Regions from separate parts of the Bacillus sp. SYZHCR11 genome, predicted to be linked through region 4. Evidence: riboswitches for the same ligand, from Rfam matches in the RefSeq annotation. Region 4 holds a riboswitch; each other region holds the start of a gene.
What was found. Region 4 has a riboswitch for S-adenosylmethionine ahead of AC2CGA_RS05505 (bifunctional homocysteine S-methyltransferase/methylenetetrahydrofolate reductase). Riboswitches for the same ligand answer to the same signal wherever they lie in the genome.
Positions count from the first base shown of each region.

Region 1: linked by a shared signal. The riboswitch ahead of mtnK (S-methyl-5-thioribose kinase) and the one ahead of AC2CGA_RS05505 (bifunctional homocysteine S-methyltransferase/methylenetetrahydrofolate reductase) in region 4 are both predicted to bind S-adenosylmethionine.
Region 2: linked by a shared signal. The riboswitch ahead of metE (5-methyltetrahydropteroyltriglutamate--homocysteine S-methyltransferase) and the one ahead of AC2CGA_RS05505 (bifunctional homocysteine S-methyltransferase/methylenetetrahydrofolate reductase) in region 4 are both predicted to bind S-adenosylmethionine.
Region 3: linked by a shared signal. The riboswitch ahead of AC2CGA_RS10630 (5-methyltetrahydropteroyltriglutamate--homocysteine S-methyltransferase) and the one ahead of AC2CGA_RS05505 (bifunctional homocysteine S-methyltransferase/methylenetetrahydrofolate reductase) in region 4 are both predicted to bind S-adenosylmethionine.

Region 1 is NZ_JBXUND010000001.1:979,372-986,484, forward strand. It holds gene mtnW (2,3-diketo-5-methylthiopentyl-1-phosphate enolase) at 1-984, opposite strand, end outside; SAM riboswitch class I at 1,066-1,165, opposite strand; gene AC2CGA_RS04225 (pyridoxal phosphate-dependent aminotransferase) at 1,202-2,398, opposite strand; gene AC2CGA_RS04230 (carbon-nitrogen family hydrolase) at 2,491-3,270, shown strand; SAM riboswitch class I at 3,362-3,517, shown strand; gene mtnK (S-methyl-5-thioribose kinase) at 3,627-4,811, shown strand; gene mtnA (S-methyl-5-thioribose-1-phosphate isomerase) at 4,818-5,879, shown strand; gene AC2CGA_RS04245 (methylated-DNA--[protein]-cysteine S-methyltransferase) at 6,121-6,618, opposite strand; gene AC2CGA_RS04250 (PAS domain-containing sensor histidine kinase) at 6,615-7,113, opposite strand, start outside.
Region 2 is NZ_JBXUND010000001.1:1,009,283-1,016,395, forward strand. It holds gene AC2CGA_RS04365 (ABC transporter ATP-binding protein) at 1-268, shown strand, start outside; gene AC2CGA_RS04370 (energy-coupling factor transporter transmembrane component T family protein) at 243-1,004, shown strand; gene AC2CGA_RS04375 (STAS domain-containing protein) at 1,050-1,883, opposite strand; gene AC2CGA_RS04380 (S8 family peptidase) at 2,103-3,062, shown strand; SAM riboswitch class I at 3,202-3,356, shown strand; gene metE (5-methyltetrahydropteroyltriglutamate--homocysteine S-methyltransferase) at 3,440-5,728, shown strand; gene yeiL (transcriptional regulator YeiL) at 5,777-6,448, opposite strand; gene AC2CGA_RS04395 (MFS transporter) at 6,530-7,113, shown strand, end outside.
Region 3 is NZ_JBXUND010000002.1:770,523-777,635, forward strand. It holds gene galE (UDP-glucose 4-epimerase GalE) at 1-527, opposite strand, end outside; gene pepT (peptidase T) at 738-1,970, shown strand; gene AC2CGA_RS10620 (hypothetical protein) at 2,547-2,714, shown strand; gene AC2CGA_RS10625 (LURP-one-related/scramblase family protein) at 2,817-3,293, shown strand; SAM riboswitch class I at 3,378-3,464, shown strand; gene AC2CGA_RS10630 (5-methyltetrahydropteroyltriglutamate--homocysteine S-methyltransferase) at 3,543-4,679, shown strand; gene AC2CGA_RS10635 (methyltransferase domain-containing protein) at 4,713-5,594, opposite strand; purine riboswitch at 5,957-6,057, shown strand; gene AC2CGA_RS10640 (NupC/NupG family nucleoside CNT transporter) at 6,197-7,113, shown strand, end outside.
Region 4 is NZ_JBXUND010000001.1:1,208,895-1,216,007, forward strand. It holds gene AC2CGA_RS05490 (BMP family lipoprotein) at 1-66, opposite strand, end outside; gene AC2CGA_RS05495 (CvfB family protein) at 237-1,133, opposite strand; gene AC2CGA_RS05500 (YajQ family cyclic di-GMP-binding protein) at 1,233-1,724, shown strand; SAM riboswitch class I at 1,825-1,947, shown strand; gene AC2CGA_RS05505 (bifunctional homocysteine S-methyltransferase/methylenetetrahydrofolate reductase) at 2,037-3,878, shown strand; gene AC2CGA_RS05510 (GNAT family N-acetyltransferase) at 3,961-4,401, shown strand; gene AC2CGA_RS05515 (pentapeptide repeat-containing protein) at 4,636-5,262, shown strand; gene AC2CGA_RS05520 (DinB family protein) at 5,435-5,929, shown strand; gene iolX (scyllo-inositol 2-dehydrogenase) at 5,975-7,006, opposite strand.

The DNA of each region.
Region 1 (7,113 bases), 230 kb from region 4:
TGCCGACGGGACAGCAAACGACGGATGAAAGACATCGTCTTTTACACATTCATCATGAATTGCAAGCGCGGACTCCTTCGGAAGAGCAACGGATCCGTAAGGTGACGGAAATAAACTGAAATCAGCGCCGCAATAGCGGTTCAGCTTGCCGAGCAAAAGCGCATGCGACAAGCCGTAAACGGGAGATGAAGTGAACGCGCCGCTGACTGCCGGATGCGCCATGATCGGAAGCGGGATTTCCCTGTCTTCGGCAAGGCTCTGCATCACATCTAAACCGTAAGCGAACACATTCAATAAAAGCGCGTCCGCCCCGAGTTCTGCCGCGCGCCTCGCTTTATCCCGCAGTTCAGCGGTCCTTCCCGTAAGGTTTACGGCATACAGCGTTTTATGCCCCGTCTCCTCCCGGGTTTCCTTCAGGACTTGTTTTCCTTCGATAATGCGGGTTTCAAACGGAGCCAGTTCATTTTCAAAGAAAATTTCGTCATCTTTAATCAGATCCACGCCTCCGAGCGCCTGCTGTCTGAGCTGTTCTTTAATGTCGGCGAGATCCCGTCCGATCACGCCTTTAAATATGCTCATCAGAAGCGGTCTTTCAAATTCGCCCAGCAGTTTGCGGATGCCGTATATACCGAATTTCGGCCCGGGAAGGGAGCGTTTAAACCCTTCGGAAAATTCAAGATCAGTCAATTTTATTTTTCCGTCCAGTGACAGCTTTCCGAATACCGTCGTCAGGACGGCCGGAATATCTCTTGAAAAGTTCGCCTCGGGATAGGCGATAGTGATGACGGATTGTGTTTCGTTTTCTGAGGTTCCTTCTTTCTCCTCAACTTTTACGACCCGGCCTTTATGTTTTCTGAGCTGTTCCTGCTTCACCAGGGGCAGGTCAGTCCAGGAGCCTACCGTCAGCCCCGCCGCAATCTGTTCCGCCCGCTTTTCACTGTCCGTTGTGTCTGTCAGAAGATATGTTGCCAATACTTCGCTCATGCGTGAACGCCTCTCTTTCTTTCACAAAACATAAAAAAACCTCTTCCCTATGAGCAGAAAGAGGCTTCGTGTTATGTCCGAATCTTATCTCTCAGCTCCTGCTGCAAGAATTAGCACCGTGCTTTATCAGTCGGTTGCCGGGCTTCATCGGGCTCGTCCCTCTGCCTGCTCTTGATAAGAATAATGATTTTATAAAGTATTTTGAATTATCGCATTGTTATCCAGATATGTCAATGCTTTTTCGGGTGAAAAGATTCAGTTTCCCGATCCGTTCCGCAGCTTCTTTAAGTCTTTCTTCACTTGTCAGAAGACCGACTCTGATATAGCCTTCCCCCCATTTTCCGAACCCGTTTCCGGCAGCGACGGCGACATCCGCTTTCTCGAGCAGCAGATCTGAAAACGACTGTGACGTATAACCGTCGGGCACAGGGAGCCATGCAAAAAAGGAGCCAGCCGGAGCCGTCACATCCCAGCCGATACCGCGGCAGGCTTCAATCCATGCATTGCGCCTCGATTCATATCTGTCATTTTGCGCTGCGACGCATGCCTGATCCTCTAAAAGAGCGGCTGCCGCCGCCTGCTGCGCCGCGGGAAACAGGCTGACAAACATATGATCCTGATAAAGATTGATCGCTTCGATGACAGAAGCGTTTCCGACGGCAAAGCCGACCCGCCAGCCCGCCATATTATACGTTTTGGACAAGGTATAGATTTCGATTCCCGTCTCCTTTGCGCCTTCCGTCTGCAAAAAGCTCAGCGGTTTATGCCCGTCAAAGCCGACGGCTCCGTACGCGAAATCGTGAACGACACAAATACCGTTTTGTTCCGCAAAACCGACTGTCTCCTCAAAAAACGCCTCTGTCGCCACAGCGCCGGTCGGATTATTCGGATAATTGAGATAAAGCAGCTTCGCCTCGCTCCGCACCTTTTCAGGAATTACGCTGTAATCAGGGAGAAACCCTCTTTCTTCCGTCAGCGGCATCATTTCCATTTTCGATTTCGCAAGGGCGACGCCCGACCAGTAATCAGGATATCCGGGATCAGGCACCAGAATGGTATCTCCCGGGTTTAAAAGACATTGCGGAAGCTCAACAAGTCCCGCCTTGCCTCCGAACAGCACGGCGACTTCCGTGTCCGGATCAAGCGTGACCCCGTACTCCCTTTCATAAAATGCAGCGGCTGCTTTTTTGAAGCTGTAAGCGCCCCGGAATGATGAGTATTTATGATTTTCCGGCCTTTCGACGGCGCGCTTCATTTCTTCAACGATATGCTGAGGCGTCGGCTGATCAGGGTTTCCCTGCCCTAAATTGATGACGTCTCTGCCTTCTTTCAGCTTTTGATTCACTTTTTGCACCAATGATGCGAAAAATTGTTCCGGCAGCTGTTTGAGTACATCTGAGATTTCAAAGTTCATATTTTTCACCTTCTAAAAATGTCTTGAAATGATAGTCCATCATCATATATGGTTAAATAAAAAAAGTAAAGAGAAACTTGAGGTGTTAAAAAATGAAATGGACCGTTTCCTGTTTGCAATTTGATATTTCATACGGAAATCCTTCAGAAAATTTTAAAAAAGCGGAATCTTTGATTGAGCAAGAAAGCCGCCATGCGGATGTAATCGTGCTTCCTGAGTTGTGGACAACCGGCTATGATCTCACACGGCTAGACCAGCTGGCGGATGAAAACGGCAAAGTTTCGGAACAATGGCTTAAAGAAACGGCAAAAACATACAACGTACACCTCGTTGCCGGATCTTTTGCGGTCAAAGAAGGCGAAAATGTCTATAACACCATGTACATCGCCGATAACAGCGGACAGATCGTGAAGCGGTATCAGAAAACCCATCTGTTTCAGCTGATGGATGAACACCTTTACTTGTCAGCGGGAAACAGTGACGGTTCCTTTGAGCTCGACGGTGTCAAGTGCGCCGGGCTGATCTGCTATGATATCCGTTTCCCCGAATGGATCAGAAAGCATACGTCCCAGGGCGCGAATGTCCTGTTTATCTCTGCGGAATGGCCTCTGCCCCGCCTTGATCATTGGCGAAGCCTGCTTATCGCCAGAGCAATTGAAAACCAATGTTTTGTCGCAGCCTCTAACTGCACGGGGTCCAATCCCGATAATGAATTTGCCGGCCACAGCCTGATTATTGACCCGTGGGGCCGGATTTTAGCCGAAGGAGACCGGACGGAAGGCGCAGTCCGGGCGGAAATCGATGTGTCAGAAAGCGCGGCCGTCCGCGGAACCATTCCGGTTTTCCAAGACTTGCGGCGTGATTTATATTAATTTTCAAAAAAATGTTGACAAGAATATCCGGCACCTGCTAATATTTTCATCAACTGATTAATCCGAATTGTGATACAAATCAATATATTTTCTCTTATCGAGAGTTGGGCGAGGGAATTGGCCTTTTGACCCCAACAGCAACCGACCGTAATTCCATTGTGAAATGGGGCGCGTACATTTTGCGCCGAGACGATTGTCTCATAAGGCACGGTGCTAATTCCATCAGATGTTATCTGAGAGATAAGAGGCGGACTGCACTGTTTCAGCCTCCTTCTCTTTCAGAGAAGGAGGCTTTTTTTCGGGCGTATTCTCCGTCACGATCTCTTACTGCCACTACATAATTGGAGGGTAAATCCATGTCAGCAACTAAAACAAGTCTTTATGAACAATTAACAGAAAGCTCCGCCGCCGCGTTAGCCGTCAAGCTCGGCTTATTCCAAAGCAAAAGCACTCTGACATGCCGTGAAATCGGCGACGGCAATTTAAATTACGTCTTTCATGTTTACGATAAAGAAAACCAAAAAGGACTGATTATCAAACAGGCGATTCCTTACGCGAAAGTCGTCGGTGAAAGCTGGCCGCTTACAATTGATCGGGCGAGAATCGAAAGCAGCGCCCTCATCCGCCAGGGCGAACACGTGCCGCACCTCGTTCCGGCCGTTTACTATTCCGATACTGAAATGGCCGTCACGGTAATGGAAGACCTCTCACATTTGCAGATTTCAAGAAAAGGGCTGCTGGAAGGGCAGCATTATCCGAACTTATCGGTTCATATCGGTGAATTTTTAGGGAAAACGCTTTTTTACTCATCCGATTATGCGCTTGATGCGAAAGTAAAGCAGCAGCTCGCAAAGCAGTTTACAAATCCTGAGCTTTGCAATATTACAGAAAGGCTTGTGTTTACAGAACCGTTTCTCGACCATGAGACAAACGATTTTGAGGAGGAGCTGCGCCCGTACGCAGAAAAAGTTTGGAACAATTCCCGGCTGAAAGAAGGCGCTGACGAATTGAAAGCCATCTTTCTGAATTCCGCGGAAACATTGGTTCACGGCGATCTGCACACGGGAAGCATCTTCGCCGATGAACATGAAACAAAGGTGATTGATCCCGAGTTTGCTTTCTTCGGACCGATCGGGTTTGACATCGGCCAATTTATCGCCAATCTGCTGTTAAACGCCCTCAGCCGCGACGGTGACGACAGACAGCCGTTATATGACCATACTGCCGCCGTATGGGATACATTTGTGAAAACATTCAGTGAAGCATGGGAGAAAGACTGCCTGCCTTCCCGCAGACACCTGCTGGAAGACACACTGAAAAACGCGTTTGAAGAAGCGGTCGGTTTTGCGGGATGCGAATTGATCCGGCGCACGATCGGACTCGCCCATGTGGCTGACTTAGATGAAATCACTCCGTTTGACAAACGAATCGAACGGAAGAAGCTGGCGCTTGAGATCGGCGCCTATTATATCGAAAACAGAAAAGAACTGAAGCATATCACCGAGGTTCTGGACCAATTTAAGCTCCGTGTAAAGGAATGATGCAGCATGACCAATGAATTTGCCATCCCCCGTTCTGTGGAATGGAAAGAAACCTACATCCGCATTTTAAATCAGCAAAAACTTCCCGACGTCACTGAGTATGTGGAACTTGAAACAAAGGAAGATGTATTCGACGCGATTGTCACGCTGAAAGTAAGGGGCGCCCCGGCCATCGGTATAACCGCGGCATTCGGACTCGCGCTCTCCGCCAAGTCATTTGAAGCCCGCGATCTTTCAGATTTCCGACGTCAGTTCGCGGATGTCAAAGCGTATTTAAACAGTTCGAGGCCCACTGCCGTCAACCTCGCGTGGGCGCTTGACAGACTGACGGATTCCATCAGGGATGCAATCTCAATCAATGAAGCGAAGACAACGCTCGTTCATGAAGCCATTCAAATTCAGATTGAGGATGAAGAAACCTGCCGAATGATCGGCCAAAATGCGCTGCACCTTTTTAAAAAAGGCGACCAGATCATGACCATCTGCAATGCGGGCTCGATTGCTACAAGCCGGTACGGTACGGCGCTTGCTCCCTTTTACTTAGCGAAACAAAAAGACCTCGGCCTTCATATCTACGCATGTGAAACAAGACCCGTTCTCCAAGGATCCCGGCTGACGGCGTGGGAGCTGATGCAGGGCGGAATTGATGTCACACTCATTACGGACAGCATGGCCGCCCATACAATGAAGGAAAAACATATTTCAGCAGTCATTGTCGGCGCTGACAGAATTGCTAAAAACGGAGATACGGCCAACAAAATCGGAACTTACGGCCTCGCTATTTTGGCAAACGCCTTTCAGATTCCGTTTTTTGTGGCCGCACCGCTTTCGACCTTTGACTTGCAGATTGAAAACGGCGATCAGATTCCGATTGAAGAAAGAGATCCGGATGAAGTCAGACAGATCTCAGGCATACGCACCGCTCCCGAAGATGTGCCGGTCTTCAATCCGGCCTTTGACATCACACCGGGCAGCCTGATTTCAGGCATTATCACCGAGAAAGGAATTGTGACCGGTTCTTACACGGAAGAAATTGAACAATTATTCGCCGACTGTCAGCTGAGCTGAAAAACCGCTGATGATGTTGCCTCGGGCAATGTCAGCGGTTTTTTTGTCTGCACAATGTAATCACTTCATCTTTTTGGGCGGCTGTAATGAGATGCATTTTAAAAAACAGCTCTGCATAACCGGCTATCTTTTGCGGACGGCTCATTTTCATCAGGCTTCGTCCTCCTTTTTCACCAGACCAACTTTTTTCACTTAATAAAATGATATGTCGGACGCGAAAAAACGGAACGTGCCATATGTTTTATTTTTCTTTATAGGATATTTGTTCGATGTTCAGCAGCACCGCTTTTACATCCGTCTTCGTGCCCGCGTATCCCGTTAAGGCGCTGTTTTTGCCGATTACCCGATGGCACGGGATCAAAATCGGCAGCCGGTTTCGTTTATTGGCTTGTCCGATGGCGCGCACCGCTTTCGGTTTTCCGATCGCTTCGGCCATATCACCGTAGCTTCGGGATTCCCCGTAAGGAATCATCGTCAGCGCGTTCCACACCTTTTCCTGAAAGGGTGTGCCTTTTTGTCTCAAAGGCAGAGAGAATTGCTTTCTTTCTCCTGAAAAATAGGATGCCAGCTGCTGTTTCGCCTCCGACAGCAAAGCGGTTTCGCACGGCTTTACGCCGGGCGCGTCTTTCCGCCATTCCTCAAAATCTTCCCCGGTGAGAAACAGGCCGGTAATAAAGCCCTCTTCCTCTGTTACGATAACGGTTCCAAACGGCGCTTTTACACTTGTAAAACAGATCATTCCCCGCTCCTTCTTTCTTCGGTATTCTGCCGGATCGGAAGCGTCAAATGAAAAACCGTGCCCTTCCCTTCTTCACTTTCCACATGAATGCGTCCCTGATGTTCTTCGATGATTTTATAGCTGACCATCAGACCGAGGCCCGTTCCCCTGTCTTTTGTCGTGTAAAATGGCTCGCCCAGACGTTTTAGTTTGTCTTCGGAAATGCCTGTTCCTTCATCTTGAAAAGAAATCAAAATGTGGTCTTGATCAGAAGGCTGGATGGTCACGTAGATATTGCCGCCGCCCGGCATGACTTCAATGGCGTTTTTTAAAATATTGATAAACACCTGTTTTAATTGATTCGGTTCACAGTAAATCGGCGGGATGTTTCCGGTCAGGTTCAGATGAATCTGCACATTGACAAGATTGGCCTGGGCATTCAAAAGATCAGCCGTGTCTTTCATAATCTGCGTCACATCTTTTTCTTCATATAATATCGCCTGAGGTTTCGCTAAA
Region 2 (7,113 bases), 200 kb from region 4:
GCGGGAGTGTATGCAAATGCTCCGTGAGATTCAAAAGGAAGGAACGGCTGTTTTGATGGTGACACACGATATGGAACTCGTCTCGGATTATGCCGACACGATCCTTGTGCTCTGCGGCACGAAGCTGGTGTACCGCGGAACGCCCGACTCATTGTTTTCTGATCATATCGGAATCGCGGAGCGGGCGCATTTAGCTTTGCCCCTGCGGTATGAATGGATGAAACACGACAGGAGGCGGAGAAATGAACTTGCGGCTGGAGGCTGTTAACCCGTCAATAAAGGCGGCGGCTGTATTGTTATGCGTCATTATGCTGTCATTTATTTATAATCCGTACACCCCTGCTTTGTTTTATATCATCATTGCGGGAGGCGTCCTCTCGGCGGGGCGTGTGCCGCTGAAAAAATGGCTGCTGTTCACGATTCCGTTTGTCATTCTGGCCTTCGGTTCTTTATGGACAGCCGCCGTATTCGGAAACGTCCCGACAACCGGGAGCAATCTGCTGTTTAAGCTCGGGCCGATTGCCGTCAACAGTGATAACGCGGCGCTCGGGATTTCTATCGCGTTTCGTATTTTATGTTTTTCCGCTTTGTCGATGATGTTTCTTTTCACAACCGATCCGATTCTGTTCATGCTCAGTCTGATTCAGCAGTGTAAGCTGCCGCCCAAGCTTGCATACGGCGTTATCGCGGGATTCCGGTTTCTCCCTCTTCTGAAAGATGAAATCCTGATCATCCGGCAGGCGCACAGAATCAGGGGTGCGGCGTCTGATTCCGGGCTGAAAGGAAAGCTCTCCGCCTTCAGGCGCTTCACCATTCCGCTATTGGCAGGCGCAATCAGAAAGGCGGAACGCACGGCCATCGCGATGGAATCTAAAGGCTTTACTGGGAGCCGAAACCGCACGTTTTACAGAACTGTTACTGTGCGCCGCGCCGACTGGTGCTTTTTCCTGCTCGTGCTTCTGTTATTCGGCACAAGCTGGCTCATTTCATTGTTGTTTGTATAAAAACAGGCCGCCGGAGTGATTCGGCAGCCTGTTTTGTTATGTATGTTATTGATGATAATTGAGAGCCTGAGCGAGATTGGACTTGACCGTAATCTCTGAGAAATTAATGCCGAGCTGTACGGCGGTTTGAGCAATTTCCGGCCTGATTCCGGATAAAGTGGACGTGACGCCGATCAATTTCAGCGCCTCAATTAATTTAAAAATCTGATGCGCCACCATCGTATCGACAACCACTACACCCGACAGGTCAATTAACAGATGTTCAATCAGCCGTTTTGCACATGTGCTCAGCGTATTTTCAAGAATGAATTTGGCGCGCTCCGTGTCAATATCGCCGACAAGCGGCAGCAGCGCCGTCCGTTTGCTCAGCGTGATAACCGGCGAGCTTAACTCCAAAATCATTTCTCTTTGCGCATTCAGCTGCATTTTTGAGTTATGCTCAGCATGATCGACAAACGTGTAAATCGTAAAATCAAATACTTGTGCAATTAAATTCTCCCATTTCTTCCTTTCTCCCTCGGCAAATGAAGATTCATGTTTATCGGCAAACGCATCATAATAACTGATGTATAGTCTCCGGTTTCTCATGAATTCACGGACCACATACTGGACGGGAGTATCCAGATGCTTCTGGTCTTTCGCAAGCTCAATCACCCACCGCTCGAATTCTTCTAAAAATTCTTTTTCCGGCATGATATACATTTTATTAATATGCCGGTAAAATTCTTTATCCTGCTCCGTCAGTTCTTCTGTGATGACGGGATTTGTCAAAGAATAAATCGAATTCGGATCCGAATCTTCCATCGTTTCGATCCACTCTTTCGCAATTTGATCCACTTGTTCTGAAAAATAGCTGTATAACGCTTCATTTATCTTCATCTCTCTTCTCCTTTCCCATTTCCAATTATAGCGTCAGCGGGTCATGAATGAAAATGAAAGCTGTCAAACTATCCATTTATTTGAAATTTTTTAGTCCGATAGATTACGCCTTTTTTATGAAAATGCTTCAAATGACTCTTTCCGGCCGGCATGCTCTGCCATAAAATAGTAGCAACACCCTTGTATCCACTCGCAAGCATAAAAAAGGAGGGCTTTTTTATGAATGGTGAAATGCATTTGATTCCTTATGTCACGGATGAACAGATCATGGATGTGAACGAGCTTCCTGAGGGGATTAAAGTGATTAAGGCGCCAGAGTTGTGGGCAAAAGGGTTTAAAGGCAAGGATATTAAAATCGCGGTGCTTGACACAGGCTGCGACATCAATCATCCTGATTTGAAAGACCGGATTGTCGGCGGGAAAAACTTCACCGATGATGACGGAGGCAAAGAAGACGTGATTTCCGATTACAACGGACACGGGACACACGTTTCCGGAACGATTGCAGCCAATGATTCAAACGGCGGAATTTCGGGTGTCGCGCCGGAAGCAAGCCTTTTAATCGTTAAAGTTCTCGGCGGGAAAAACGGCAGCGGCAAATACGAATGGATTATTAACGGCATCAACTACGCCGTTGAACAAAAGGCGGACATTATTTCCATGTCACTCGGCGGGCCAAGCGATGTGCCTGAACTGAAAGAAGCGGTCACAAATGCGGTAAAAAGCGGTGTTCTGGTCGTTTGCGCGGCAGGAAACGAAGGCGACGGAGACGAGCGTACAGAGGAACTGTCGTATCCGGCCGCTTACAACGAAGTGATCGCAGTCGGATCAGTCTCAATCGCCCGTAAATCGTCTGAATTTTCAAACGCCAATAAAGAGATTGACCTGGTGGCTCCGGGAGAAAATATTCTCTCCACCCTTCCCAACCATAAATACGGGAAGCTGACGGGCACTTCAATGGCCGCCCCGCATGTGAGCGGAGCGCTTGCCTTAATAAAAGGGCTTGAACAGGACGCGTTTCAGCGGACGCTTTCTGAGGCTGAAGTCTACGCCCAGCTCGTGCGGCGGACCCTTCCTTTGGACATCGCCAAAACATTGGCCGGGAACGGATTTCTATATTTAGACGCGCCTGAAGTGCTGATGGAAAGAGCCGAACAGGCACAGCTGCTGTCTTTCTGATATTTTTCTCGTATAATGATTGATCAGTTTGTCACATCACCAATTTTTAAATTGTGAGATTTTCTATTGACAGTGATCTGAATAAGCTGATAAGATAACCAACAAATGATGTAACTTTTCAAAAAAATTGAAATACTTTCTCTTATCGAGAGTTGGGCGAGGGATTGGCCTTTTGACCCCAACAGCAACCGACCGTAATTCCATTGTGAAATGGGGCGCGTGATTTTTGCGCCGAGACGATTGTCTCATAAGGCACGGTGCTAATTCCATCAGACGTGATCTGAGAGATAAGAGAGGCTTGCATTTTGAAGTTAAAGCCTCTTTCTCTCATGAGAAAGAGGCTTTTTTGTTACATCTCACTTAAAGGAGGAGACTTAATGACAACAATCAAAACTTCGAACCTCGGTTTTCCGAGAATCGGCTTGAACAGAGAATGGAAAAAAGCACTTGAGGCTTATTGGAAAGGAAACACTGATAAAGAAACGTTTCTTAAAGAGCTTGACGGCTTATTCTTATCAGCTGTCAAAACACAGCTTGACCAACATATCGATATCGTGCCGGTCTCTGATTTCACTCATTATGATCATGTGCTTGATACCGCCGTCAGCTTTAACTGGATTCCGGAAAGATTCCGCAGCATCACGGATCCCGTTGATACATACTTTGCGATTGCCCGCGGTGTAAAAGACGCCGTTTCCAGTGAAATGACAAAATGGTTTAATACCAACTATCATTACATCGTTCCTGAATATGATGAAAGCATTGAATTCCGTCTGACGAGAAACAAACAGCTTGACGACTACCGCCGGATCAAAGAAGAATTCGGAGCGGAAACGAAACCTGTCATCGTCGGTCCGTATACATTCGTCACGCTTGCGAAAGGATACGAAGAATCAGAAGCGAAAGCGATTCAAAAACGCCTTGTTCCTCTTTATATGCAGCTGCTGAAAGAGCTTGAAGCAGAAGGCGTCAAATGGGTTCAGATTGATGAGCCTGCCCTTGTGACAGCTTCTTCTGAAGATGTCCGCGCCGCAAAAGACCTCTATGAATCTATTACAAAAGAGCTTTCAGGACTGAATGTCCTCCTGCAGACATACTTTGATTCAGTTGATGCATATGAAGAACTCGTTTCTTATCCCGTACAGGGAATCGGACTTGATTTCGTGCATGATAAAGGCAGAAACCTTGAGCAATTGAAAAAGCACGGCTTCCCGAAAGATAAAGTGCTGGCAGCCGGTGTGGTCGACGGCCGGAACATTTGGAAAATCGATGTTGAAGAACGCCTTGATGCGGCTTTGGATATCCTCAGCCACGCTGATGTTGAGGAGTTATGGATTCAGCCTTCAAGCAGCCTTCTGCACGTGCCGGTGGCGAAACACCCTGACGAGCATCTTGAAAAGGATTTGCTGAACGGCCTGTCATACGCTAAAGAAAAACTGGCGGAACTCGGCGTCTTAAAAGAAGGGCTTCTGTCCGGCAAAGCGGCCGTCAGTGAGCAGATCGAAGAATCAAAAGCGGCACTTAAGGCTTTAAAAGCATTCGCAACCGGAGCGAACTCCGCTCAAAAAGAAGAGCTGAATCAGCTGACGGAAAAAGATTTCTCCCGTCCGGCAAGCTTTGAAGAACGATTGGCGCTGCAGAATGAATCACTCGGTCTTCCCCTTCTGCCGACGACGACAATCGGAAGCTTCCCTCAATCTGCCGAGGTGCGGAGCGCACGGCAAAAATGGCGGAAAAAAGATTGGACGGATGAACAGTACCAAGCCTTTATTAATGCGGAAACGAAGCGCTGGGTTGACATTCAGGAAGAAATCGGCTTAGACGTGCTCGTTCACGGAGAATTTGAGCGGACGGACATGGTGGAATACTTCGGTGAAAAGCTGGCCGGATTCGCCTTTACGAAATATGCATGGGTCCAGTCTTACGGTTCACGCTGCGTACGTCCGCCTGTCATTTTCGGAGATGTCGAATTTATCGAACCGATGACGGTAAAAGATACGGTCTACGCCCAATCGCTGACGGAAAAACACATGAAAGGCATGCTGACGGGACCTGTCACCATCTTAAACTGGTCATTCCCGCGTGTGGATATTTCAAGAAAAGAAATCGCCTTCCAGATCGGGCTTGCCCTCAGAAAAGAAGTAAAAGCGCTTGAAGATGCCGGTATTCAGATTATCCAAGTGGATGAACCCGCGCTCCGCGAAGGACTGCCGTTAAAAACGCAGGATTGGGATGAATATTTAACTTGGGCCGCAGAAGCATTCCGGTTAACGACGTCTTCTGTGCAAAATGAGACGCAGATTCATACGCATATGTGTTACAGCAACTTTGAAGATATCGTAGATACGATCAATGATCTTGACGCGGATGTCATTACAATCGAACACAGCAGAAGCCACGGAGGATTTTTAGAGTACCTGAAAGAACATCCTTACGTGAAAGGCCTCGGACTCGGTGTATACGACATTCACAGCCCGCGTGTGCCGGCAACTGAAGAAATCTATCAAATTATTGATGACGCGCTTGAGGTGTGTCCGACTGACCGCTTCTGGGTAAACCCGGACTGCGGACTGAAAACAAGACAGCAGGAAGAAACCGTTGCGGCATTAAAAAATATGGTCGACGCCGCGAAACAGGCACGAAAAAAACAAGCTCAGCTTGTATAATGAAAACAGCCATCCGTAAATTGCGGGTGGCTGTTTTTTCTGGGCGTGCTACTTATTCTGCAGCGCTTCTGCCAGTTCATACAATGAATCATACTGCTTAATTTGATAGCCCCGCCCCTCTTTTTGCAAATACCCTTTTTGGCAGAATTGCGTCAGCACATGCAAGAGATGACGGTAAGATACACCCAAATAATCACAGACCGTTACGTGCTTCTCTTTATAAACCCCTTTATAAGCCGTCTGCAAAATAAAATCAGCAAGCCGGTTTTCAAGCGGGAACGCCAGACTTTGTGAATATTTCGAAGCCATAAGCGTTGCCTTAGCACTTAAAAACTTAGCCAGCTCACGCAGGAATTTCGCATCCTGCAGCAATTGCGCGCGGCAGCGGTAAATAGGCAGAACAAAACAAACAGTCTTCGCTGAGGCTTGAATTCCTTTTGTGTAATACACTTCATGTAATAGTTCCATCTCTCCGATGTAATCATTTTTGTTGATAAAATTAATTAAAGAAACTTTCCCGTTTTGGTGGGTTACATATATTTTCGCTTTTCCTTCAATCACGTAAAACAGGAAGTCAGGCCTCCTGCCCTCTTGAATAATCCATTCGTCCCGCTCATATTCGCGCACTTCCATAAACTCTTCAGCGGGGAAAGAGAATAAATGCGCGATTGAGTGTTTTTTTAACTGATGCCGCTTTTTCTCGCCTTTATAAATTTCCATCGTCCACCCCAAAAATATGAGATATCTCATATTGTCTTTATGTCCTTACATGATAACATGCCAATTAAAGGAGGAACGGGAATGAAAGCATATCGCTGGATGAGTCTTCATTTTTTTAGTTTTTTTATGACATGGGGTGTTTTTCTGCCCTATTGGACGGGATGGATGGTGCATATAAAAGGGGTTTCCGTATCCGAAGCCAGTTTCATTATGAGTCTGGGCCTGGCGGCAAGAGGGATTTCCACATTATTTTTCTTCCCTTATTTATCAGGAAAATTCAGCAGCAAAGCCTTATTAAACGGTGCCAGAATCGGGACGCTTCTCGCACTTTTATGTTATATTCCCGCTGATTCTTTTCAAAGCCTGCTTCTTGTCACATTAGTGCTGCATGTGTTTTACCCGGCTTTAATGCCTGCTTTAGACAGCGCTTGCGGCGTCCTTGTACAGCATAACGAATTAAAGGCTTATGGGACTAGCCGACAGTGGGGATCTGCGGGTTTTGTTTCAGCCGGCGTCATCCTGTCCGTCTTTACAGGTATATTCGGAGATCAAGCGATTTTATGGGCACTGCTTTTGGGCGCCCTGATATTCGCATCCCTAAGCTTTATGCATGCGCCAGCTGTTCTTTCAAAACGGCCGGAAACAGACCGCGCAAGAAAAGAGGG
Region 3 (7,113 bases), on a different contig from region 4:
TAGCGGAGCAGCGCAATGCTCCATTCAGAGTCCGCATTATGCAGATCGCGTAAAATCTGTTCCAGCATCAGCTTTGTCTGCCCGTAAGGATTGGTGGCGCTTAAAGGAAAATCCTCAGTGATCGGCGTTGTTTCCGGAACGCCGTAAACCGTCGCTGAAGAACTGAAGACGATTTTTTTCACACCGTGTGCCTGCATGGCTTCACATAAAATAAACGTTCCCGTCAGATTATTATGATAATAACGGAGCGGAACAGCCACAGACTCACCGACGGCTTTTAATCCCGCAAAATGAATGACGGCTTCAATCTCATTTTCAGCAAACACCCGGTGAACGGCGGCACGGTCAAGGAGATCCGCTTCATAAAACACAAGCCCTTTTCCGGTAATGTCTTTCACACGCTCCAATGCTTCCGGTGAACTGTTTGACAGATTATCCAGAACCACGATGTCATAGCCGCCGTTTAACAGCTCGACACATGTGTGGCTTCCGATATAACCCGCTCCGCCTGTCACTAAAATCGCCATGAAGAAAGCCTCCCCTATTGAATGAATTGACCATATTATATCGGTTTTTTCTTCCTCAATCATCCATTTCCAAAAAGTTTAATCGTTTAGTCATCGTTTCTTCATAATTTATTTTCATTCGCGTAAAAAACAGAGCCCTCGATTCAAACGGGTTGTGAAATAGAAATCCCTCCCCCGCGCATGGTAAGATAAGACAAAGGAGATGACGGTATGAAAAATGAAATCATTGAACGCTTTACCTCTTACGTAAAAGTCGATACACAGTCTGACGAAAACAATGAAAACTGCCCTTCAACCCCCGGCCAGCTGACATTGGCCAACATGCTGGCAGATGAATTAAAGTCGATCGGCATGACAGAAATTACAGTCGATGACAACGGGTACGTCATGGCGACTCTGCCGGCGAATACGGATAAAGACGTGCCGACTGTCGGTTTTCTGGCTCACGTGGATACCGCGACCGATTTTACCGGAAAAAATGTGAATCCTCAGATTATTGAAAGCTACGACGGGCATGATATCGTTCTGAATGACAAACTCAATGTCGTCCTGTCGCCTGAGCAATTCCCGGAGCTTTCCCGCTATAAAGGCCAGACGCTGATTACAACAGACGGCACGACGCTGCTCGGAGCCGACAACAAAGCGGGCATTGCCGAGATCATGACGGCAATGGCGTACTTGATCAAACATCCGGACATCAAGCACGGAACGATCCGAGTCGCGTTCACGCCTGATGAAGAAATCGGCAGAGGCCCTCACAAATTCGATGTCGGCCGCTTCAACGCCGCGTTCGCCTACACGATAGACGGAGGCCCCCTCGGCGAACTGCAATATGAAAGCTTTAACGCAGCCGCCGCAAAGCTTACTTGTTACGGAAAAAGCGTCCACCCGGGAACGGCGAAAAACAAAATGGTCAACGCTTCAAAAATCGCGATGGAATTTCATCACGCGCTGCCGAAAGAAGAAGCGCCGGAATATACGGAAGGGTATGAAGGCTTCTATCATTTACTTTCCATGGACGGAGACGTTTCTGAAGCCGCCCTGTCGTACATCATCAGAGATTTTGACAGAGACCGCTTCGCAGAACGAAAAGAATATATGCAGAAAACCGCCGATGCGCTGGCGGCCAAATACGGGAAGGAAAGCATCAAGCTTGAACTGCGTGATCAATATTACAACATGAGAGAAAAAATCGAACCGGTCAAAGAGATAGTCGATGTCGCGTATCAAGCCATGAAAAACCTCGACATCGAACCGATTATCGAACCGATCCGGGGCGGAACCGACGGCTCACAGCTCTCTTACATGGGACTGCCGACACCGAACATTTTCACGGGCGGCCAAAACTTCCACGGAAAATATGAATACATTTCCGTCGATCATATGGAAAAGGCGGTAAACGTCATTGTTGAAATCGCCAGGCTCTTTGAAGAGCGCGCTTAAAACCAAAGCCCCCTGCTTTGGTTTTTTTCTTTCACATGAAACCTTTCCTTCTTTCTTTCCGTATATAAGGTATGAAATGGAAAGAAGGAGTGAAGACTATGGCAAGAGGGACTGTAGCGAAAGAATTGAAAAAAACCTTAAAAGACCCGCGTGTACTGGAGACAAAATCAAACCCTTTTAAAAAACTGCGGAAAATGTTCAAACGATTTTTTTAAGATAACATCTCGTTTTCTTCAAAAAAATAAAGAAAGCGCTGTCAACTCGCAGTCATCTGTTAGAAGCAGTTATTTTGCATATCATAAGGTTTTTTAGGGTACTGAATAACACAAGGCAAACGAAAACACCGAAGTAGTTAATTAGACACTTACAAAAAATAGTAATAAAGTTATATAAACGATCATCATTTATCAGCCGATACAATCTATAGAACCACAACAAGAGCAAAATTTCTTCAACCCATAGTTATTTTTACGGAAAATGACGTTATTTTTTAAAAAAGTGACAATTGTTTGAATACTTTTCGTTTGTTTTTTCGTACAATAATAATACCAAAACTTTTTTTGGGAGGTATGTAAAATGATGCTACTTATTTTCGCTGCTTTGACAGGGTATCTTGTTTTCTCTTTCAGTAAGGACAACCGCCGGAAAACGCCAAAGACAAGCCCGCTGGTGACAGCTGCCGACACGAATAACATCATTGATTTAAATGCGATCCGTCAAAAACGCCGGATGCCGCTATCATAAAAACGACAGCTGCCGCAAAATCGGCAGCCTTTTTTTATGCACCCGGCCGATATGAAACCTTCCGCCTCCTTTTTTCGTAAAACATAAAAAAGGAGTTTTTTTATGTACCATTTTTACATCAAAGAGCGAATGTTTACGTTTAAGAATCGTTTTCAAGTGTTTCTTGAAAGCGGAAAAGAAGTCTACAATGTTGAAGGAAAGCTGTTTTCATTCGGTGATGAACTGAAGCTGACTGATTTGGACGGCCGCACGCTCGCCAGCGTCAATCAGAAACTGATGTCGCTCGTTCCCCGTTACGAGATTTCCGTCAGCGGCAAACCCGTCTGCCAAGTCATCAAGAAAGTCACGTTTTTCAAACCGAAATTTGAAATTTCCGGACTCGGCTGGAATCTTACCGGCGATGTGTGGGGCCGGAATTTTCAAGTGACAGACGGAAAATCAAACCGGATGACCGTCACCAAATCATGGATGAGCTGGGGCGATTCCTATCATTTGCAGATTGAAAAGGAAGAGGATATTGCTCTTTGTCTTGCGATCGCCATCGTGATAGATATGATTCTATTTGAGGGTGACAAATAAAAATATTTATCGAAATATATTGACAATATAAGAAAACATACTAAGATTAAGAGTATTACAGTTTATTCTGAAAAATAGCATATTTCCTTATCAAGAGAGGTGGAGGGACTGGCCCTATGATACCCGGCAACCGCTGTTCAGCAGAATGGTGCTAAATCCTGAAGATAAGGTTGAGATTTGCGGACGCAAGCTCTTCCCTATCCGAGGGAAGAGTTTTTTTATATTTCATCAGGAAAGAAGGAATCGTTCATGTCACAGCAAAACACAGAACAACCATCGCATACTCTTCTAAGAAAAAACCCGCCGTTTCGCGCGGATCAGGTCGGAAGCCTGCTGCGGCCGGCGGCTGTGAAGCAAGCCCGCCTGCAAAGAGCGGCGGGTGAGATTTCGGCAGAACAGCTGCGCGAAATCGAAAACAGAGAAATCATCCGCAGCGTGGAAAAGCAGAAAGAAACCGGCCTCAATGTCGTGACTGACGGCGAATTCCGCCGTGCCTGGTGGCATTTTGATTTTCTCGAAAATTTAGACGGGGTTGAGGCATTTACGCCTGAAAGCGGCATTCAGTTTCACAACGTACAGACGAAAGCGCGCGGCATTAAAGTAACGGGAGATATTGATTTTTCTCAGCATCCGATGCTCGAAGATTATAAATTCCTGCACAGCATTGCCGGCAATGCTGTTCCGAAAATGACCATCCCAAGTCCGAATATGCTGTTTTTCCGCGGAAAATTGGAAAAAGCGGCCTACCAGAATGATTACAAACAATTTCAGCACGATGTGTCAAAAGCGTATAAAAAAGCGATTCAGGCTTTCTATGACGCCGGGTGCCGCTACCTTCAGCTTGATGACACCGCATGGGCCGTTTTCTTATCTGAAGCGGGGCTTCGTCAGATTGAAGATTTCGGCACAACGCCGGATGAGCTGCGCAAGCTGTTTGCCGCTTCCATTAATGACGCGATCAAGGACCGCCCTGACGATCTGAAGGTTACGATGCATATCTGCCGCGGCAACTTCCAATCCACATGGACGGCTGAAGGCGGCTATGATGCAGCGGCTGAAACGATTTTTGACGGGCTTGACCTTGACGGATTGTTCCTGGAATATGATGATTCCCGCTCCGGCGGCTTTGAACCGCTCCGCTATGTCAAACGCTCTGATCTTCAGCTTGTGCTTGGATTGATTACATCAAAACATGGCGAACTTGAAGACAAGGACGCGATTAAACGCCGGATTGAAGAAGCTTCACAATATGTCAGCCTGGATCAGCTTTGCCTCAGCCCGCAATGCGGATTCGCCTCCACTGAGGAAGGAAACCTGATCACAGAAGAACAGCAATGGGCGAAACTGCGTCATGTCGTCAGCATTGCCGGTGAAGTCTGGAAATAAAAAAAAGACACGCGATCAGCGTGTCTTTTCTGTTTACAGAGGACCGGTTCCGATTAAAATATCGATATCTATCGTAATATCCGCCGCTTTTCGGCTGATAAACCGCCGGATGCTTTCATCAGTACATTTCCATGTTAAGGGCGTCATTTTCACAAGCCGCTCGAGGTCAGGCTGCGATAAGGTCTTCGTGTAACACAGCCGTTTGCGCTCAAAAGTTTGAAAGCCCGCTTGGAATCGTCCGGCCGCAGAATCGGCGGTGTCATTCCGCCGAGGACTGTCTCCGAAGAAGAATTCCCTTACTTCCTTCAAATAATCACGCCGCGGCACCGCTTTAATGACTGTGCCGCCCTTTCGTAAAAGCCTGCTGCATTCCTTGTAATTCCAAGGTGATAAAACAGACATCACGACATCAAAACAGCTGTCGGCAAACGGCGCATCCGCCACATCAGCGACGGCAAAAACCAAATGATCCCCGAAGGCCTTTGCGGCATGCAGCACACCTTCTTTCGAGAGATCAATACCGATTCCCGTCACGGAAAAAGCGGGCTGAAGCCATTTGCATACGGCGGCTAAATGAGAGCCTTCTCCGCATCCCGCATCCAATATCGCCGCCGTTGTTTGCGGAGATTGAATGCGGCTGATGATTGCGGCGATCTCCTTTTGAACCGGGACAAAAAATTCCCGGCTGTCAAAAAGAGCGCGTCTCGCTTCGAACAGCCGCCTGTCATAGCGGGTTTTGAACGATTTATTGAGGAAATTCACATATCCTTGCTTTGATATATCAAATGTATGCCCGTGTCCGCACATCAAGCTTTTGTATTGTGAGACCGCCATGGCCGAACTGCATAGCGGACACCTGAATACGGACTGGCATGATTGCAGTAATTCCGCGCGTTTTCTTTTTATAGACGTCAATAAAAACACCTCATTCATTCGTTATTCCGATGAAATGAAAAAGGCATAGACAAATAAACCTCGCAAAATTGGAAGTTTAACCTATTTATCTATACCTCTCATTATCTGTAACGAATGAACTGAATGATCATGAAAATGACCCCTTTTCTGCCGTCTTTTGAAGGCGGTGCCCTCAGATCCATTTTATCAGCTGCATCCCGTCTTTACAATGAACCGGAACTGTTTTTCGGGGGCTTTTATACCTTTATTATCCAATTACTTGTGAACATCCTTTATTTTCTTTATTTATAATATAAATTTATTATTTTGAAAATATCTAAAAAGGTTGATTTTCAAAAATTGAAACGATAAAATACTGCTATCTCATGTAATATCGTTATTCTTGTATATGATCAGTAATATGGTCTGATTGTTTCTACCTAGTGCCGTAAAAGACTAGACTACAAGAAAGTTTGCATAAATTTGAACGAGTGAAAAGCATATGATGCTGTCAGTCTATTCTTTTCTTTTGGCTCTTATTTATCACACTTTCTGGCTTTCAGGAATTTGTGACGAATAAGAGCTTTTTTTATTTCCATAATACCCTTATAGGAGTTGCTCACATGTACTTTTTATTGAACATTGTCGGTCTCATTGTTGTCATGGCTGTTGTTTTCTTATGCTCACCCAACAAGAAGAAGATTAAATGGCGTCCGATTGTCATGCTCCTCGTCTTTGAGTTTCTGATTACTTGGTTTATGTTAGGGACAAAAGTCGGCGGCTTTGTCATCGGGAAGATCGGCGCGTTCTTTACATGGCTGATTTCCTGTGCCAGTCAAGGGATTGCCTTCGCCTTTCCGTCTGTCATGGCGAACCCGACGGTTGATTTTTTCTTCAGCGCATTGCTGCCGATTATCTTCGTCGTGACCTTCTTTGATATGCTGTCGTATTTCGGTATTCTGCCGTGGCTCATTGATAAAATCGGCTGGCTGATTTCTAAAATATCCCGTCTGCCGAAGCTGGAGAGCTTTTTCTCCATCCAGATGATGTTTTTAGGAAATACGGAAGCTTTAGCCGTCATCCGCCAGCAGCTTGCCGCCGTCAGCAACAATCGGCTTCTGACATTCGGGCTGATGAGCATGAGCAGCATCAGCGGTTCGATCATCGGATCGTACTTGACGATGGTTCCGTCCACTTATGTGTTTACAGCCATCCCGCTGAATTGCTTAAACGCGCTTTTAATCGCCAATATGCTGAATCCCGCGGACGTTTCTAAAGAGGATGATATTATTTACGTTCCTTCAAAAGCGGAGAAAAAAGACTTCTTCTCCACGATTTCTAACAGTATGCTTGTCGGCATGAACATGGTCATTGTTATTTTAGCGATGGTAATCGGATATGTGGCGTTAACGGCTGCGTTAAACGGCGTACTCGGACTGTTCATGCACGGTTTGACCATTCAAAAGATTTTCTCATACATCTTCAGTCCGTTTGCCTTCCTTCTCGGATTAGGTGTACATGACGCGATGTATGTCGCACA
Region 4 (7,113 bases):
GCCGGCACATCCCGCCGTGCTGAGCGCAAGCAGCAGTACAGCCGCAAATATCGCCATTTTTCTCATTGAAACTCTCCTTTTGTTTTTTTCTATAGTTATATATCGGTTCGGATGTCAGAATATTTTATTTCAATAAAATATGTATGTTCGGCAGGGTGATAAACAAATGAGGGCATAGAAGCTTTTGAGAAAATAAAAAACACCGGTTTTGGTTCACCGATGTTTTTGCAGAAAATTTATTGTTTTTCGTATGTCCAGCCGTCTTTCTGATACACTTTGCCGTTTTTCATCAGGTGCCCGAGCGCCCGCTTAAAGGCGGCTTTGCTTAAATGAAACCGTTCGCGGATATCGTCAGGATCGCTTTTGTCTCCGTAAGGCATCGCGCCGTTTCTTGATCTCAGATAGGTCAGAATCTCCTCCGCGTCAACCGAAAGCGCATCCTGCTTTCTCGGCAGCAGGGACATGTTGACGGAGCCGTCTTCCTTCACCTCGATGACACGCCCCGTCACGCGGCTGCCGAGTCTCGGCTCTTCTTTTCTTTCTGAAGGGTGAATAAACGCGCGGATGCCTTCATCGGTAATCAGAAAAGAGCCTGATGCGATCAGTCTGTACACCGTGCCTGTCAGGTCTTTATTCATGACGTCTTCCTCTGCATCCGTAAATAATTCACTGATGATATCCTCAGGCGCCGGCTTGGCAAACATGCGTCCGCGGCTTGTCACCTTCAGCATGCAATACAGTCTGTCGCCTTTTTGCGGCCAGACGGATTTGTACGGAGGCAGGTGCTCCGTTGCGACGAGCGCGTCTTTTGACAGACCGACGTCGACGAATACGCCCATATCCTCCACAGCGTCCGTCACTTCCACCCATCCGTAGTCATAAAAGCTGATGAGCGGCTTTTTCATCGTCGCCGCGAGTCTTTCCTGATGATCGACGTAAATAAATACGTCCACTTCATCTCTGTCTTCAATATCCTCTGTAATTTCACTGTTATGTAAAAGAACCGTATCCTCGCCGTCGGTTAAAAAATAACCGAAATCGGTTTGATGATCTATACTAAGCGTGAGCTGCTGCCCTGGTCTCATGTTATCGTCCTTCCTGATTCGCCCGTATGGGGCTGATGTTTTTCTCATTTTTTCCAATATGCATAAATTCATGCTTTATGCAGTTGGACATTTCTCTTTATTCTACTATAATCAACTCATAAGTGAAATGTTATAGGAGGTTTTCTCATGGCAAAAGAAAGTTCTTTTGATATTGTATCCAAAGTTGAATTTCCCGAAGTGCAGAATGCGATTCAGATGACGCTGAAAGAAATCGGCACGCGCTATGACTTTAAAGGATCTAAAAGCGATGTAACTTTAGAAAAGGAAGAACTTGTCCTGATTTCTGATGACGAGTTTAAACTGAATCAGCTCAAAGATGTGCTGAGCGGCAAGCTGATCAAACGGGACGTGCCGACGAAAAACATTGAATACGGCAAAATCGAAAATGCCTCAGGGGGCACGGTGCGCCAGCGCGCGAAGCTTGTACAGGGCATTGATAAAGACAGCGCCAAAAAAATCAACGCGGTGATTAAAAACTCCGGCTTGAAGGTAAAGTCGCAGATTCAGGACGACCAAGTGCGCGTCACCGGAAAAAATAAAGATGATCTGCAGCAGATTATTGCAGCCGTCCGCGGGGCAGACCTGCCGATTGACGTTCAATTTATTAATTTTAGATAAATTATGTGATTCCTATTGATTATTGTCTCTATTTTCGGTAAATTTGGAGAAAGGGATTTTCACAGTTAAGTTTTGGAAACCCATGACAATTACATGAACGTTCTTATCAAGAGAAGCCGAGGGACTGGCCCGACGACGCTTCAGCAACCGGTGTAATGGTTTAACCCAAACCATGACCAAGGTGCTAAATCCAGCAAGCTAAAAACAGCTTGGAAGATAAGAAGAGAGACAAATGATTACAGAGTCTTCTTCTTAAGAAGACTTTTTTTATTTCTCTTTTTTCCTTGCTGAATGTGACGAAGGAGGCAAACAATGGGACTATTACAAGACTTAAAAGAACGGATTTTAATCGGAGACGGCGCGATGGGCACTCTCCTCTATTCCTACGGCATTGACAGATGTTTTGAGGAACTGAACGTATCAAAGCCCGAGGAAATCAAGCGGATACATAAGGCTTACGTGGAAGCCGGGGCAGACATCATCCAGACAAATACGTACGGCGCGAATTTTATTAAGCTCTCAAGATACGGACTTGAGGATGAAACGAAAAAAATCAATCAGGAGGCGGTCAGAATCGCGCGCGCTTCCTCAGACGGCGCTTATGTATTGGGAACGATGGGCGGCATCCGCACATTTAACAAAAACGCCTACAGCCTGGAGGAGATTAAACGCAGCTTTCGGGAGCAGCTTTATTTATTGCTTTACGAAGAGCCGGACGGTCTGCTCCTGGAAACATACTATGATTTAGAAGAGGCGCGCGAAGTGCTGAAGATAGCGAGAAAAGAAACGGAACTTCCGATTATGCTGAACGTATCCATGCACGAACAGGGCGTGCTGCAGGACGGAACGCCGCTTCGGGAAGCCCTCAGGTCAATTGCCGATCTCGGCGCTGACATAACGGGAATCAATTGCCGGCTCGGCCCGTACCACATGATTGAAGCGCTCACCGAAGTGCCGATATTCCGTGACGCTTATTTATCGGTCTATCCGAACAGCAGCCTCCCGTCTTTAGAAGAAGGCCGGCTTGTTTATGATACGGACGATGCCTATTTCCGGGAGAGCGCCGTACAGTTCCGCACTCAGGGCGCGCGCATTATCGGCGGCTGCTGCGGTACGACGCCAAACCATATCAGAGCCATGGCTGAAGCGGTCCGCGGACTTTCTCCCGTCACTGATAAAGAAGTGAAAATCAGACGGGAAGAAGAAGTCATCTCCGTCCGGAATGAACGGACCGAGCCGGGTTTAAACGAAATCGCCGCTCAAAAACGGTCAATTATCGTAGAGCTTGATCCGCCGAAAAAATTGAATTTTGACAAATTTCTGCAAGCGGCGGCTGAATTAAAAGAAACCGGCATAGAAGCGCTGACGCTCGCCGACAATTCATTGGCGACACCGCGGATCAGCAATGCCGCCTGCGGTTCATTGCTGAAAGAACGCCTTGATATCCGTTCTCTCGTTCACATTACATGCAGAGACCGCAACATCATCGGCCTTCAGTCACATTTAATGGGGCTGGATACGCTCGGGCTTACCGACATTTTAGCCATCACGGGCGATCCTTCAAAAATCGGCGACTTTCCGGGGGCTACCTCCGTCTATGATTTAACGTCCTTTGACTTGATCAGGCTGATTAAACAATTCAACGAGGGCATTTCTTTATCAGGGAAACCGCTCGGCAAGAAAACGAACTTTTCCGTAGCCGGAGCATTTAATCCGAATGTCCGCCATCTTGATAAAGCGGTAAAACGGCTGGAGAAAAAAATCGAGTGCGGAGCTGACTACTTCGTGTCCCAGCCTGTCTACTCGGAGCAGCAGCTCATTGACATTCATCATGAAACGAAACATCTCAAAACACCGGTGTATATCGGAATTATGCCGTTAACGAGCAGCCGCAACGCAGAGTTCATTCATCATGAAATCCCGGGCATTAAGCTGTCAGACAGCATCCGGGAAAAAATGGCGCTCGCCGGCGAAGACAAGCAAAAGCAGAAAACCGAAGGCCTCGCCATCGCCAAGTCGCTTCTCGACACGGCGTGCGAACTGTTTAACGGAATTTATTTAATCACCCCGTTTCTCCGTTCTGATTTGACATCAGAACTTGCAGCTTATATTAAGCAAAAGGATGAAAAGCGGGCTGATGTATATTTGCATTGACGCGGAAGAGGCCGCCTGATATGACAGGCGGCTTTTTCATGGTACGATACAGAAAAAGAATCAAGCAAAGGAGGATTTTTTCATGGTTGAAGTAAAACCCATCACCGCAGAAGACACATACGCGATCAGACACAGCGTGCTGCGCCCCCATCAGACGATTGAGGATTGTAAATATGATCAGGACAGCGTCAAAGGAGCATTTCATCTCGGAGGTTTTTACGACGGGACATTGATCAGCATCGCTTCTTTCTACCCGCAGAACCAGCAGGCTTTACAGGCGGCGCCCGCCTACCAGCTGCGCGGCATGGCAACGCTTGAAGAATACCGGACGCAAAAAGCGGGAAGCACGTTAATCGCCTATGCGGAACGAAAACTGGCAGATATGGGGGCGGCGCTTGTCTGGTGCAACGCCAGATGTCACGTGAAGGGATATTACGAAAAGCTCGGCTGGAAAAGCACGGGCAGCCCCTTTGACATACCCGGCATCGGCCCGCATGTGATCATGTATAAAGAACTCGCCTGAAACAGACAAAAGCCCTTGGCATCCCTTATAAGGGCTTTGTTTTGTTATCTTTCGGCGTGCCGGATGAGTTCAAACGAAATGAAGCTTTTATAAGCGCCGCTATTGACGCGATCCCGCTTTGATATTACCCTTTGTTCAGTAAGCAACACGCAATTCGGCAAGGGTGGGCAGGGGCGAAAACGATATCTGCCAATTGCCGATTTCAGCTATTATGTTTAGAAAAGGGAGTATGAGATGAATACGATCCAAAAACCGAAAATCCCGAAAGAATTGCCGGTGCTTTCTTTCACTGAAGCGCTTCAGGATGAGGAGCTCAAAGAAGTCATCATTGAAAACGGCATCGTAAACGGCAAACTGGACGGCCTGCGCGCCGAAAAAGTCATTTTCAGAAACACCGTTTTTACGGATGTCTCTTTCAGACATATGGAATGTACGGATGTCCTGTTTGACAAATGTGATGTCTCAAACGCTGATTTCAGCGGAAGCATCATCCATAGAACGGCGTTTCAGCATTCAAAACTTCTCGGCTTGAATCTGGCGGATTCCGCCATGCGTCATGTACGGTTTGAAGACTGCCTCGCAAATTACAGCTCCTTCAGCTATTCCAATATGAAGCATGTCCGTATTGACTCGTGCGGCCTTTCAGAAAGTGAGTGGAATGATGCCGTTCTTGAATACACAGATCTTGACGTCTGTGATTTGAACGGCGCAAACTTCATCGGCACGTCTCTTTTTAATATGGATATCAGCACGTGCACATTTGATCATCTGCACGTCTCGCTTGATAAGCTGAAAGGATGCCGCATCTCTCCGTCTCATGCCGTTACATTCGCAGAAGCGCTCGGCGCCATCGTGACGTAATCTTTTATTAAACGAAACCGCGGATACAGGCGGCCGGCTCCTCGGCATCCTGAATCAATGCTCGGCATTGGTGATGTGGGGTGCTGCTTTTTATTTTGCGGCGCTTTTGTTTCGATAAAAGGAATTCGGCCAGGTCATGTTGAATGTACCGGAAGGAAGAGGGGGAATTGGAATGTCAGACATTTTAAAGCTGTATCACTACCACAGATGGGCCAATGAGCAAGTTATTCAGCATCTGAAGACCCTGCCCGCGGCAAGCTTACAGCAGGAACTGGATAGTGTTTTTCCGACTTTGAACGCCGTGCTTGTGCATATATGCCGGGCTGATTACATTTGGCTTCACGTGCTTTACGGAGAAACTTACGAACAAATCGTCTCGCAGTTTGATCAATTTGAAAAGCTTGACGGAGATTTTGAGGCGATTGAACATAGAATGACTGAACTGGACAAAGAATACAGCGAATTTTTAAGAGAATCGGAGAACATGGAAGGCCCGATCTCCATTTCTCATCCGCGCATGGGAACGCTTCGGACGACATATGCCGATGTGATCCGGCATATTGTGAATCACGGCACATACCATCGCGGCAATATAAGCGCGATGCTTCACCAAATGGGCTATAAAGGCGTGCCGACTGACTACATTTTTTTCTCATATGAATCATAAAAAAGCAAAGGCATGCCGGGCCTTTGCTTTTTTACTTCGAATCTATCATAATCCGGCATAGCCGGGGGCGCCCGGGGTAAGCTTTACAGGCCTTCCGGTTTTAAAAGATTCCGTCGCGGCGATCCCGATTTTTAAGTTAATCGCGGCATCGATGTCTGTCACAATCGGCGTTTCCCCTTTTTTCACACATTCGGCAAAGTGCTCAAGCTCCAGACGGTAAGCGTCTTTAAAGCGGGCTTGAAAATCCGGAATAATTTCGTAGCTGCTGCCTGACTCCGTTAAAATGGTGACATGGCTTTTCCGCAGCGTGCCGACTAAAATGCTTCCCTCCGTCCCGATAATTTCCGCGCGGATGTCATGGCCGTACGGAGAATTTCGGCTTGCCTCCACATCGCCGGCCGCGCCCGAATCAAACTCAAGATATGTTAATGCCTGATCGACATCGCCGCACTCCTCCATGAACGGGTGCTTTAAAATCCTCCCGTGCCCGCTGACAGACGTAACCTCGGCATTCATGAGATATCTCGCGATGTCGTAATCATGAATCGAGCAGTCAATGAAAAGCCCTCCGCTATGTTTGATAAATTCCGCGGGCGGTGCGCCTTGATCTCTTGTAAATCCTTTATAATAAATGGGTCTGCCGATTTCCCCGGCGTCGATTCTTCTTTTCGCGTCGGCGTATGCCGGATCAAACCGCCTCATAAAACCGACCTGGCAGATGACGTCCGTTTCTTCGATTTTTTTCATGACTTTTATCGATTCCTCAAGACTCAGGGTGAGCGGCTTTTCAACAAAGATGTGCTTGCCGTTTTCAGCCGCCTTCATGATCATTTCCGCATGTGTGCTTGTCGGCGTGACAATGATGACGGCGTCAATCGTGAGATCTTCCAGCAGTTCATACGGATTCTCCGTCCATTTGGCAATTCCTAATTCTTTCGCACACGCTTCCGCCTTCCCCTTCATCGGGTCACAGACGGCCGCAAGCTCGGCTCCCCGCACTTCGCCGGCTAAATGCTTCGCATGAAAATACCCTAATCGTCCTAATCCCAGCACCGCACACCTGACTTGATCTGTCATCTATCACCGCTCCTTTTTCTTGAGGCCGCATGCCGTAATGGCGCAAGCGGTTTCTCTTATTAAACAGAAATCATTATTTTGAAAGCGCTTTATTTACAACTCAAGCT